Regions from separate parts of the Paenibacillus sp. 7516 genome, predicted to be linked through region 2. Evidence: predicted binding sites of a transcription regulator. Region 2 holds the regulator's gene; the other holds the start of a gene.

Region 1 (7,115 bases), on a different contig from region 2:
TGTGCTCGACATGTTCAGACAGCCCAACCGCAGCCGATATTAGATTGCTGTACGTTAAAGCATTTTTGGTTACTGCAAAAGCAGTGGCTGAAAATGCTTTTTCGTTTGTTTCCCCCTCAAAATTAGACTTTTCCGGGGCGAATCCTCTATAATGTTACACAGAACAAATGATTAATTGAAAGGGTGACCAGATTGAGTTCAGAAAATTCGTTCGACATCGTGTCCAAAATGGACTTGCAGGAATTAACGAATGCTGTTACACAGACGGAAAAGGAAATCAGCACACGTTACGATTTTAAAGGCAGCAAAAGCAGCTTGAAGCTGGACAAGGATGCATTGACAATTGTATCCGATGATGAGACCAAACTTAAGGCTGTCATTGATGTACTTCAATCCAAAATGGCCAAGCGGAATTTGCCGCTCAAGAACATTGATTATGGCAAAGTGGAGCCAGCTTCATCCGGGACAGTGCGCCAGCGTCTGAGTTTTAAGCAGGGGATTGACCAGGATATCGCGAAAAAGATCAATATTCTAATTCGTGATTCCAAAATGAAAGTGAAGAGCCAGATTCAAGGGGACCAGCTCCGGGTAACTGGTAAGAGTAAAAATGATTTGCAAGCGGTTATGCAGCTTTTGAATGGTGCCAATCTGCCTCTTGATTTGCAATATACCAATTTCAAATAAGTTTGTTACGTCCATTTTTGTTGTGAAAAACGTGTTTTGACACTGCAATTGGCGTATATTATACTAAGTGTGCATTGCTAGCAATCAAGCATAAAGCCCAGTCATCATCGTTTTGCTGACTTTGTGAAAAGCAGTACATCTTTTGGAGGTCGCCGGAACGTTTTAAACGATTTTGCGTTTGAACGGTTGACTTTATTTTTTGCGTTTTTACATATGAGATCAGTGGTGTACTCAGTGCATTTTACATGTTCACCTTCCGGATGATGGATACGGGATTAAGATGATTGTTTGAAGTATTGGAGGATAAGAGGGAGGGCGTCTTGTGAATTTACCCAACCGGATTACGCTTGCACGAATTTGCTTAATCCCTTTTTTAATGGTGTTTCTGCTCGTGGACTTTCCATTTTATCCGGAGCCTATGCAGATCGGAAGCTTATCGCTTCCGTATAATCAGCTGATCGCTGCCATTATCTTCATCATTGCAGCCAGTACGGATGGAATTGATGGATACCTGGCACGGAAAAACAATATGGTCACCAATTTGGGCAAGCTGCTCGACCCGCTGGCTGACAAGCTGTTAGTGACTGCAGTGCTCATTTCACTTGTTGAGATGGGTAAGCTGGACTCATGGATCGCTGTTGTCATTATCAGTCGGGAGTTTGCGGTGACCGGCCTTCGCCAAATTGCTCTGCTGGATGGATCGGTTGTTGCGGCCAGCAGCTGGGGCAAGCTGAAAACCGTAATACAGATCGTAGCCATCGTTTTGCTTCTGCTTAACAACTTCCCGTTCTCTTATACGGGGGTACACGTTGATGTTATAGCCGTTTGGGCTGCAGCGATTATTACGATCTGGTCTGGTATTGATTATTTCATCAAAAACAAAAATCTGCTTAATTTATCAAAAGCGTAAAAGTTTAAGGTAAAACGGGTAATTTATGAAGTACAGCTTGCGCAAAGGGCAATAGGAAAACATCCTATTGCCCTTTGATCACTCACATTGTGTACAGGAGGATGCTGAATGAAGGCAGAAATTATCGCAGTCGGAACAGAGTTGCTGCTCGGACAGATCGTAAATACGAATGCCAGATATTTATCCCGTGAATTGGCTGCTATCGGGATTGACGTTTATTTTCAAACTGTGGTAGGGGACAATCTGAATCGTCTCAGTGAAGCCATTCGAATTGCCCAAGGGCGAGCTGATGTCATTTTGTTCTCAGGCGGTATCGGACCTACGCAGGATGATCTAACCAAGGATGCCATAGCAGCAGTGTTGGGACGGAGCCTACATATTGATCGGATGGCAATGGATAAAATCGATAGCTTCTTCAGGGATCGCAATGTGGAGATGACCGAAAATAACCGGCGACAAGCCATCGTGATTGAAGGAGGGACCCCGCTGGCTAATGAAACAGGCCTTGCCGCGGGTAATGCCATCTCGGATAACGGGAAGCATTATATTATTATGCCCGGGCCGCCGAAAGAACTGATTCCCATGTTTGAGCAGGAGGTCAAACCCTGGTTGTTCCAACATGTTCTTACGAAAGAAATGCCAATTTATTCGAAGATGCTGAAATTTGCCGGGATCGGTGAGTCGGCATTGGAAGACCGTCTGCTTGATCTGATTGATAGCCAAACTGACCCTACGATTGCACCTTACGCAAGTGAGGGAGAAGTAACGATACGGGTGTCCACCAAGGCGCCGAGTGAGAATGAGGCCAAGCAGAAGCTGGATGCCATGGAGGTGCTCATTCGGGAACGGTTGCCTGAACACCTCTACGCGAACGAGGATGTTCCTATAGAGTACACTATTGTAACAATGATGGCTGATATGGGTCTGACCCTGAGCGCCGCTGAGAGCTGTACAGGAGGGCTTGTCATGCAGAGTCTGACTTCGGTCCCTGGCAGTGCTTCCATGCTCAAAGGCGGAATTGTATGTTATTCCAACGAGATAAAGGAAAAGCTGCTGAATGTTCCTCATGACTATCTGGAGGGTGAAGATGCTCCCGGGGCTGTGAGCCCTGAAGTTGCTAAAGTATTGGCTGAGCAGGTACGCATGATAGGCGATTCCGATTTTGGTCTGGCCGTTACAGGAGTAGCGGGTCCGGGTTACTCTGAGCGTAAGCCACCAGGTCTGGTTTTTATCGCTCTTGCTGAGCGGGGAAAAGAGACGGAGATTCATGAATTGCGTATCAACGGTAATCGGGAGACGGTCCGCATCCGTTCGACCAAGGCTATTTTATATCGCTTATGGCGCAAACTTGTTGCGATGGACTAGGTATACCTTGAATTGCTTTTACAGGGATAATCAAGTATAATCAAAGAAGACGGAAGAACCGTAGAATTAGGCATTTAGCCTTGTTTGCGGTTCTTTTTTCTGTTTCATTGCAAGTTTTGCCCAGGAAGAGGCGCCTCGGCCTTACAAAAAAAAACGAATGTATGTTCGAAAAAAAGCTTGGCAAACGTGTTAAAACAAGGTATCATTATCTTATAAACAGTAAAGGGTGTGAGCATATTGTCAGACCGTCGTGCCGCGCTTGATATGGCGCTCCGTCAAATAGAGAAGCAATTTGGTAAAGGATCTATCATGAAACTGGGTGAGTCAACTCACATGCAAGTGGAAATCATACCCAGCGGATCCTTGGCTCTGGATATAGCACTTGGAACAGGCGGCTTGCCTAAAGGCCGGATTGTTGAAATATATGGACCTGAATCTTCAGGTAAAACAACTGTAGCATTGCATGCGATTGCTGAAGTGCAAAAAGTCGGTGGACAAGCTGCATTTATCGATGCCGAGCATGCTCTTGATCCAACGTATGCTAGTAAACTGGGTGTTAACATTGATGAATTGCTTTTGTCCCAGCCGGATACGGGCGAACAAGCATTGGAAATTGCTGAAGCACTTGTGCGCAGTGGTGCTGTTGACATTATCGTTGTTGACTCTGTTGCTGCCTTGGTACCAAAAGCTGAGATCGAAGGCGAAATGGGGGATTCCCACGTTGGTTTGCAAGCACGTCTGATGTCTCAGGCGTTGCGTAAATTGTCTGGTGCAATCAGCAAATCCAAAACTATTGCCATCTTTATCAACCAGCTTCGTGAAAAAGTTGGCGTAATGTTTGGTAACCCTGAGACAACACCTGGTGGACGTGCCCTGAAATTTTACTCTACAGTTCGTTTGGATGTTCGCCGTATTGAGAGTATTAAATCAGGTAATGACATCATCGGGAACCGTACCCGTGTGAAGGTTGTCAAAAATAAAGTTGCACCACCGTTCAAACAAGCAGAAGTAGATATCATGTATGGTGAAGGTATCTCAAGAGAGGGCAGTATCATTGATATTGGTACAGAACTCGATATCGTTAATAAAAGTGGTGCTTGGTATTCTTACGAAGGCGAACGTCTGGGCCAAGGTCGTGAAAATGCGAAGCAGTTCATGAAAGAACATAAAGAGATCGCTCAAGTGATCGAGCAAAAAATTCGTGAAGCGAGTAATCTGACGACGGTAGTTCCAGCTCCAACGAGCGAAGATCAACAAAAAGAAGAAGCAGAAGAACAAGAATTGTTTGAGATTAACGAGTAATTCTTCCTGACCGGGAGGCCCAGAAGGCGTTCACTTACTGGACTTCCCGGATTGGGGTGAATTGTACCGATCCTGCTAGGGGAGACGGCGCGTGTTCTAGCGCTGTCTAACAGCTCCTGTCCATTGGACAGGAGCTGTTAGCACATTTATTGAGTGAGCTGGTGCCGGGTTGCAATCCCGGCTTTTTGCATTTTGGTCTGCAGTTTTCTTTAAGTAGATAGGTACTTCATAATCAGAAAGATAAAGAGTTGAACAAAAACCAAAAGGAGGGAGAGACCTGAATGGATCAACATGATGATGATTTGTACGAAACAGCAGAACTGGAGGGGATCTCCCAATTCCCGGATAACGAAGAACTTACCATTACACGGGTAGAACGAACAAAAAGCAGGCAGGCTCGGTACCGGATCACGTTCGGTATGTACTCGATTACGGTTCTGGAAGATGTAATGATCAAATATCGAATGACTCGGGGCAACACATTTGTGAAGAAAGATCTCGAAGAGATCATAGTAGCGGATGAGCGGCAGCAAACCTATGTTCAGGCATTGCGCTACTTAGAGCATAAACAGCGTACAAGGCATGAATTAAGCCAGCGACTTCGTCAGAAAGAGTTCGCCGCACCATTAATTGAAGAAGTGCTGGATCGGCTCGAGCAGGAGAAGCTTGTGGACGATGAAGGGTTTGCGAAGGAATGGACAAGGCAGCGTATGACAGGCCAGAGGAAGGGAAAACTGTGGATAAGGCAAGAGCTGCGTCAAAAGGGCATTGCCAATGAGCTCATCGTTGAAGCGCTTGAAGGCGTGGATGCGGATGTGGAGTTTGAGACAGCTTTGACCGCAGGGCGAAAGAAGTGGAACCAGGTCAAGGGGGACGTTGCAGAGAAGAAACGCAAAACGCTTCCCTTCTTGATGAGACGCGGTTTTCCTATGGATATGGTACGTAAAGTTGTGAATTGTTTAATTGAAGAAGATGAAGCCGAAGATTCTGAAGATGACGAGTTGTTACCATGGGATTAACAGAGACTACACAGTGTACTGCATTCTCTTGACAATTTCTTTCGTCAAATACTAAAATGGACATGAGTCTGTAAGAAATGGACAACCCTTTTTCCTTCCAAAAAAGCGGTTTCGGTTTCTTAGGATTTACCCTTCATGCTTATGGATTCGCTGAAGGCAGCGAATAGTACGTGGTAACATGTACACTTGAAATGAAAATCGGCGGGGGATCGCCGTAGGTATCGTTATTCCCAAACATATGTAAGTTTGAAAACAGCAAATTGACCCAAGGAGTGCCTTGGAGGAACCAACGAGGAGGTGAACAGTATGGACATTGCAATCACGATCGTTCTCGTTGTGGCCGCGCTCGTTATTGGGTTCGGAGTCGGATATTTTATTCGCAAATCTCTTGCAGAGGCTAAAATCTCCAGTGCGGAACAAGCTGCCGTACAGATTGTTGAGAACGCGAAGAAAGAGGCAGAAGCACAGAAGAAAGAGACGGTGCTGGAAGCGAAGGATGAGATTCATCGCATTCGGGCCGAAGCTGAAAAAGACACTCGTGAACGTCGGAATGAAATTCAACGACAAGAAAGACGATTGTTGCAAAAAGAAGAGTCGCTGGATAAAAAGATGGAATCACTCGAACGTAAAGAAGAGCAAGTGGCCAACAAAGAGAAACGTATTGATGAGACACAGCAGCAGATCGAAATGATCTACAAAAATCAGGTGACGGAGCTGGAGCGTATATCCAACCTCACCATGGAAGATGCACGCAGTATCATACTGTCCAACGTAGAACAGGAAGTTCGTCATGAGACGGCTCAAATGATCAAGGACATTGAACAGCAGGCGAAGGAAGAAGCGGACAAGAAATCCCGCGAAATTATTACCCTTGCCATTCAGCGTTGTGCGGCTGACCATGTGGCAGAGACAACCGTATCTGTTGTCACTTTGCCTAACGAAGAAATGAAAGGCCGGATTATCGGTCGTGAAGGACGTAACATCCGTGCACTTGAAACCCTTACGGGGATTGACCTTATTATCGATGATACGCCAGAAGCAGTTATTCTGTCGGGCTTTGACCCGATCCGTCGTGAGATTGCCCGTACTGCCCTCGAGAAATTGGTGGCTGACGGACGCATTCACCCGGCACGCATTGAAGAGATGGTGGAGAAATCCCGCAAAGAAGTGGACGAGCGCATCCGTGAATATGGTGAGCAAGCTACCTTTGAAGTGGGTGTACATGGTCTGCATCCGGATCTGATCAAAATACTGGGCCGGTTGAAGTTCCGTACAAGTTACGGTCAGAACGTCTTGAAGCATTCGATGGAGGTTGCTTATTTGGCTGGACTGATGGCTGGCGAACTCGGAGAAGACGTTACACTTGCAAGACGTGCAGGTCTACTGCATGACATCGGTAAAGCGCTGGATCACGAAGTGGAAGGATCACACGTTGAAATCGGCGTGGAGCTGGCGAAGAAATACAAAGAACATCCGGTAGTAATCAACAGTATCGCGTCCCATCACGGGGATTGCGAAGCAACTTCGGTCATTGCCATGCTGGTTGGTGCAGCAGATGCACTGTCTGCAGCAAGACCGGGTGCACGCCGCGAAACACTGGAGACGTATATCAAACGACTGGAGAAACTGGAAGAGATTTCGGAATCGTTCGAAGGTGTCGAGAAATCGTATGCCATTCAAGCTGGACGCGAAGTTCGCGTTATGGTGCAGCCTGAGAAAATCGACGATGCGGAAGCATTCCGTCTCGCACGTGACATCACGAAGATGATCGAGAATGAACTCGATTATCCGGGTCATATCAAAGTCACCGTCATCCGGGAAACCCGGGCGGTTGA
Region 2 (7,115 bases):
TGGGATAGGAATGTTGTTTTCCTCGAAGACATCCGTTCTAACAATCAGTGTATAGTCTGGCCATACTTCTTCATGCAAACCAGGGAGAACATAATACTTCCCATCTTCCTGACGGAGACCCTCCAGTTCATCCTCAAGTCCCCACTTCTCTACCTTGTCCTTGAAATTAGGCATCAAGTCAACATAGTCACTTACGGGCAATACGGCTCCAGAGGATACGAAGGCAGATTCTTCACCCGGATAGGTTTTAGGGATTACGAGAGGTGCATCTCCCGAACTGATCAAAAGAGATCTTTTTTGCGGATAGTCAGACATCGGTACAATGGTGGGATCCAACGTCACACCCGTCAGCTCAGTGATTTTTTGGAAAAGCAACCAATCTTTCTTGTATGGATATGCTGGCTGATCACTATAAAGTATGGATAAGTTGAATGGCTCTGAGGCTTTAAACGTTTCACCCACTCCGTAGGACTCCATAGCCCCTTTGGATTCGGGTTCTGCCTTTTCGGTTCCCGCTCCGCTGCTGCATGCTGCCAAAACGACACTCATCATTGTTGCCAAAACCATCTTGCCTACAAGCTTGCGTGGTCTCTTTTTCATTCCGTTGTCCCCCTGCATGTGGTTTAGATTGGCCTTGCGTCTAAGAGATGTTAACTATATGCACTTGGAATTACTGCTTAACAGATCCCAACATGATACCGGTTACAAAGTATCTTTGCACAAACGGATAAATCGTAAGGATAGGCAGAATCGTAAGTACCATCGTTACCGACTTGATATTAGCTGAGATTTGAGTCAAATTATCAGCCGACGCTCCAGCAGAAGCTCCTCCTGTTGCACCTGCAATCATATTGCGCAAATAGATGGTCACAGGGAACAGTTCCTTTTTGTCGAGATACAGGAATGCCGGGAACCATGAGTTCCAGTGTCCCACTGCGTAGAACAGAACCATTGTAGCCATTACAGCCTTACTTAGCGGCAATATGATACGAAGTAAAATACCATATGTGTTCAAACCGTCGATGGCTGCTGCTTCCTCCAGCTCCTCGGGCATGTTCTCGAAAAATGATTTCATAATTAACATGTTATAAATACTGATTGCTCCCGGTACAACCAACGCCCACATCGTATTGTTCATGCCAAGGGAATTAATCAAGACGTAGTTTGGAATCAATCCGCCACTGAAAAACATGGTGAACACGGCAAACATTGTCCAGAACTTGCGTCCCATTAATCTCTTTTTGGAGATCGCATACGCGAAAATGGTTGTCATGAACATGGATATCAATGTACCTACCACAGTGTAGATAATCGTATTTTTATAATTGGTCCAGAACATGTTATCACGCGAGATTGTCTTGTAGGTTTCCACATTAAAACCTCGCGGGATGATGCTGACTTTCCCTGAATTGATATAGGATTCACTACTGAAAGATTGTGCTACAACATTCAGGAATGGATAGAGTGTGATGAACACCACGAGCAGCAAAAAGATGGTGTTAAATACTTTGAAGACTTTGTATGATTTTGATTCCTGCATGTTACCCCTCCTTTACCACAAGCTTCGCTGTGTTAGTCTGCGTGAAATTGCATTTACCGAGAATACCAAAATCAGTCCGATGAGTGATTCGAATAATCCAATCGCAGTAGCGTAACTGAAGTTGCTGGATTGCAAACCTACACGATACAGATAAGTGGAAATCACGTCTGATGTATCATAGATAAGCGGATTGTAAAGGAGGAGAATCTTCTCAAATCCGACAGCAAGAAAATTACCCATATTCAGAATTAACAATGTAACAATCGTTGGCAAAATGCCTGGTATGGTTACATGGATCGTCTGTTTCCAGCGATTCGCACCGTCAATTCGTGCAGCTTCATACAAAGAATCATCGATTGTTGTTAATGCGGCAAGATACAAAATGGCTCCCCAGCCCATGCCTTGCCAAATTTCAGAGGTTATATAGATTGTTCTGAACCATTCAGCGCGCTGCATAAAAGGAATGTTGTCTCCGGTAAAGAATGCAACCAAGCCATTAATAGATCCATTCACTGCCGTTAGTTGCAAAATCATACCAGCTACGATAACGATCGATAAGAAATGCGGCAGATAAGATGCAGTCTGAACGAACTTTTTGAAGCGTTTACTTTTTACTTCATTCAAAAGCAGAGCAAAGATAATGGGAACCGGGAAAGTGAAGAGTAATGCAAGCCCGCCCAACATGAGTGTGTTCCCAAATACTTTCCAGAACGTGGGGTCCTGTACGAACATCTGAAAATACCTTAACCCAACCCAAGTTTCACCAAAAATGCTGCCTCCCGGTACAAATCTTCTAAAGGCAATCACGTTACCAATCATGGGCCCGTATTTAAAAATTATCAGATAGATCACTGGAAGTATTAATAGTGAATACAGCTGCCAATCTTTGCGGAGTAAGGCTCCAGCTGTTCTTAACCTGCTTTCTTTGCGTAATGAGGTCATCGTAAGCGTGGTTTTAGCAGTTTCTGACTTCATATCTGATTCACTCCGATCAAATAAACTTGATAAAATCAAAAGTACTTTATGACAGCTCCCATCTTCACTTCTTTCTATCGAAGACCTTGCAGAAATTTCACCCCCACTGCATAATAGATATTTGGTAATGTAAGCGATATCAATTTAAAGTAGTTTAATGGATATACTTAGGTTCAGATGGTTATTTTATTGCTCAATCTCATGAGTACCTGTTGTATTCCAAAAATTAATATTTCCCAAAACTATGTAAAGCGCTTACAATATACATAAAAATAATAAAGCAATAACTTCTGATTCCATAACCTGGATATGCCAAAAGAGTACTGCTTTTAAATGATTCCCATACTAGTCATACTAGTATGTTAGTTACATTCTAAAACAGCAGTCCCAACATTTCAATACCTTTTTTTATTATTTTTGAATATTTCTTCATTACACTGTTGTTTTAAAGTTTCAACCAAACCAAAAAACATTGATAACCCATGAATGATTTTGCCTCATTCACCGAGGTTATCAATGTTTTAAAATGCACCATTGTTCACTTCTGAAATAATCAGAAATTAGCAATGATACGATCTAATTCTGATAAGTGCTTAATCTCATGATCGGGTACATACGACTCCGAGTTCACTTTGTTCTCCCGATTAATCCAGACAGACTGGATTCCTGCTGACAAAGCTCCGCGGATATCCGTCGTGAGTTTATCTCCAACCATCAAGCCTTCTTCTGGTTTTACTCCAAGTTTGCTGAGCGCATGTTCAAAGATAGATGGGTCCGGTTTTCCTTTTCCAAAAGTACCCGAGATGATGATCTCATCGAAGAAAGGAGCCAGTTCAGGCACACCATCCAACTTCTCTTGCTGCAGAGCAGGACAACCATTCGTCAAGAGCAACAGTTTGAATTTTCCCTGCAATTGACGCAATGTGTCCATCGTTTCCTCATAAACATGAGGTCTGGATCTTCGCTCTGCTCCGAAATGCGCGGCTAGACGCTCAGCCAAATCTTCACGGTCCACTCCCAGCTTCAATAAACCACGACGCCAGGACTCCTTACGATATACAGGGGCAAGCTGCTCCAATTGACGGAATTCCGGCTGGTCACCACCTGTAAAATTAGCCCAAAGTCCTTCAAACGGATTGATACCAATCATTTTGGTGAATGGAAAGGTTTCATATGATTCATAAAGACTACGAGCTTCATTACGAACAGCTTCTTCCAATGCCTCAGCATCAACGCCGGTTTCTTGTGAAGCAAGCAGGCAAGTTTCGTGGAATGCTTCCCGCACACTGCGTTCATCCCACAATAAAGTATCATCCAGGTCGAACAAAATCGCTTTTAATGCCATTCCGATCATCTTCCCCTTTGTGAATAATTACTTTTTCTCGTCTGTTTCTACAGTAATCTGATGTGCTTTGGCAAATTTCAGAAGTCGTTCAGAAATGGCATCTGTATCATAGCGGTTCAACAGTTTAGTGAACACCCATCTTTTTCCACGGCTGTTATGTTCGATAACTACCGTTCCCTGTTCGAATCTAAACTTAACGATGTCATCTACTCCAATGGAGCGTTCCCGATTCCCTTTGGTTGTTATAATCCGGTTGCTCCCGATTTTGATGTAAGGACGGCGAAGCATAAAAATTACAGCCAAAAATACATACAACAGCATCGTAACCCAGTCCCATGTTGTCATCGGAGCTTTAACAAGAAATGTGCTCATAAACAGATACAAAAACGCAAGTCCAATGAGGAAAATAGGAAACAGAAGACTGCGTCCTTTGAAAATGTCCTCACCAGGCGTACCCGAAATCGGCTGACCATTTTTTTTGCGCTGCTGATTCAACTGCTTTGAATTTTTCCGAACCGTTCTCTCGAACGAACGAGCCATGAGAATCCCCCTTATGTCATCTTTGTATCGGCTTACAAAATTCGCAAACCGACATTCCCCCTATAAATTTGCATTCTCAAAATAAAAGGAAGAAACCTAAATATCATTACGATATCTTTAGGTTTCCTTAGTGTTTGAGTTTGCCTTGGTGGCCTTGATCTTTCTCATCATCTACAATTTCAATGGACTCCAGTTGCTGTCTGAAGTTACTGCGGATGTTGTTTAAGTAAATTTCTCTAAGTTTAGCACGTTCGGCAAGTTCTTCCTCTGAAAGTCCAGTGGACTTTTGTTTACGAGCCAATTCATTGATGCGTGCTACCAGGCTATCTATATCCAAGCTTGTCCCCTCCAAAAATACAAAGTCATACTAACTTTGACATGATCGAGGCTGCTTGTCAAGGCTGCTACTTACTCGCTCAACTGAATCATGATTTTAGGGGTTAAACTGAGGCAAAATTAGAACCTGCCCAGCTTGAATTGAAGTCGTTTGAAGCTGGTTAACTTTCTTTATTGCTTCTATATATACACGCGTATCCATATTTTCCGGTTTATGCTCCAAAGATAAGCTCCATAATGTCTCACCCTGGGATACTGCTATTTTGCTGCCAGGAAGAACATTGTTCTCATCACCTGCAAACACAGTCAATACAGTGCTGCAGCCTATAATTATGATTAACGATGCCATAATCAATTTCAACATCCATGTTGGCATCTTGGCTTCTGCAAACCATTGTTTAACGTTACTTATGTTAGACTTGACCGCTTCCGAATTCACCGGTTCGTAAATACTTTGATAAGTGGAATATCTCATATTAATCGTCCTCCAAACGTTTGTTCCTATCTGTTAAAATCAATATAACACGAACACTTGTTTTGTACAACAGATTTTTAGAACAATTGTTCGCTTTATTTTGAACTCCAAATTTTCCGTAAATCTCTAGGTGAATTTTAACTCGTTTTTTTACTATTGTTAGATTTGTAGGACTATACGAATTAATGACTCAAAAACATTGATTTTATCGGATTTTATTTAGAACTTATGTTTGTACGAACGGAGGTTCTATGTTATAATTTTCCCAAACGTTACTAAAATGGGGTTGATACGGTATGTCGAAGATATCCAGCAGGCAGCAAGCTATTCTGGAGTTTATACGCAATGAAGTCCGGTTGAAGGGATATCCTCCTTCCGTACGTGAAATTGGAGAAGCGGTTGGACTGGCTTCCAGCTCTACGGTTCATGGACATCTGGACCGCTTGGAGAAGAAAGGTCTCATTAGACGTGACCCTACTAAACCGAGAGCCATTGAGTTATTAAGCCAAGAGGAATCAGAACACTCCCATCAGTTTGCACACAGTGTTGCTCGCATTCCTGTCGTAGGTAAAGTCACTGCAGGGGTTCCGATTACCGCAACAGAGAACATTGAGGATTATTTCCCGCTACCGACACATTATGTTGGAGAACAGAAAGTGTTTATGCTCTCTGTTGTGGGTGACAGTATGATCGAAGCAGGAATTGTCAATGGAGATTACGTTATCGTACGCCAGCAGCAAACGGCAGATAACGGAGATATTGTCGTTGCGATGACTGAAGATGACGAAGCTACAGTTAAAACATTCTACAAAGAAAAAGACCACATTCGTCTTCAGCCTGAGAATGCAACATTTGAACCACTTCGTTTAAAACATGTTAGCATTTTGGGTAAAGTGATTGGCCTTTTCCGTGATATTCACTAGTCTTTCTTCCAACAGCAAGTCAGCTGAACTGTAATGACAAAAAGAGGTTGCCCTGTTCAACAGGACAACCTCTTTTTTTATAGGCTATATTTCGACTTCATTCATTCCATTTGTTATCGTTTGAGAATGCTTTTGTGATGGGAGAACACTTCAAAGCTTTGCTGACCATGATAAGACCCCATGCCACTCTCTCCTACACCGCCAAACGGTAAATAATGTGAAGTCATATGAGACAACGTATCATTAATGCACCCTCCACCGAAGGATACTTGATCCAAGACCTGATTCTGCAGCTCCTCTTGCTGCGTGAACAGGTATAGCGCCAGCGGTTTGGGACGGCGCACAATCTCAGTGAGTAGAGGATTAAGATCCTCGTAAGTCATTACCGGTAAAATGGGACCGAATATCTCCTCTTGCATAACAGGTGAATCCCAGTCCACATTTCCTACCAAGGTAGGTTCAATCAGCAGCTGATCCCGATCAGAGCGACCACCAATCAGAGCTTGACCATCTTCTAGGAATACAGACAGTCGATCAAAGTTACGTGTGTTGACGATATGGGGAAAATCAGGATTTCCCATGACATCCCTACCGAATTTATCTTGAATCTCCTCACGAATCTCTTCAATGAGTTTATCGTGTACGTCTTGATGTACAAGCAAGTAATCTGGAGCAACACAGGTCTGACCAGCATTCAAGAACTTGCCACGAACGATCCGCTGAGCTGTCAGCTTCAAATCGGCGTCTTTATGAACAATTACAGGGCTTTTCCCACCCAATTCAAGCGTTACAGGCGTAAGATGCTCTGCCGCTGCTTTCATAACAATGCGACCTACACCCGTGCTGCCTGTGAAGAAAATATAATCAAACTTCTCTTTCAACAAGGCTGTGCTCGTTTCGACTTCACCTTCCATGACAGCTACATATTCCTCAGGGAAAATATCCGTGATCAGGTCATACGTTAGACGTGACACTGCCGGC

What was found. Region 2 encodes LexA, which represses DNA repair genes until DNA is damaged. Its sites were predicted from a motif close to CGAACATATGTTCG; they were not measured.
Region 1: a site for LexA is predicted at 3,114-3,127, ahead of recA (recombinase RecA). Genes of this name have one in related genera too.

The regions. Positions count from the first base shown of each region.
Region 1 is NZ_NPBI01000006.1:855,204-862,318, reverse strand. It holds gene CHI14_RS29895 (hypothetical protein) at 1-43, shown strand, start outside; gene CHI14_RS07210 (YajQ family cyclic di-GMP-binding protein) at 193-684, shown strand; gene pgsA (CDP-diacylglycerol--glycerol-3-phosphate 3-phosphatidyltransferase) at 1,007-1,594, shown strand; gene CHI14_RS07200 (competence/damage-inducible protein A) at 1,703-2,959, shown strand; gene recA (recombinase RecA) at 3,197-4,261, shown strand; gene CHI14_RS07190 (regulatory protein RecX) at 4,543-5,280, shown strand; gene rny (ribonuclease Y) at 5,587-7,115, shown strand, end outside.
Region 2 is NZ_NPBI01000002.1:65,021-72,135, reverse strand. It holds gene CHI14_RS00420 (ABC transporter substrate-binding protein) at 1-600, opposite strand, end outside; gene CHI14_RS00415 (carbohydrate ABC transporter permease) at 671-1,540, opposite strand; gene CHI14_RS00410 (ABC transporter permease) at 1,553-2,482, opposite strand; gene CHI14_RS00405 (HAD family hydrolase) at 3,069-3,860, opposite strand; gene CHI14_RS00400 (hypothetical protein) at 3,888-4,400, opposite strand; gene CHI14_RS00395 (DUF896 domain-containing protein) at 4,528-4,737, opposite strand; gene CHI14_RS00390 (LysM peptidoglycan-binding domain-containing protein) at 4,834-5,211, opposite strand; gene lexA (transcriptional repressor LexA) at 5,508-6,134, shown strand; gene CHI14_RS00380 (aldehyde dehydrogenase) at 6,248-7,115, opposite strand, start outside.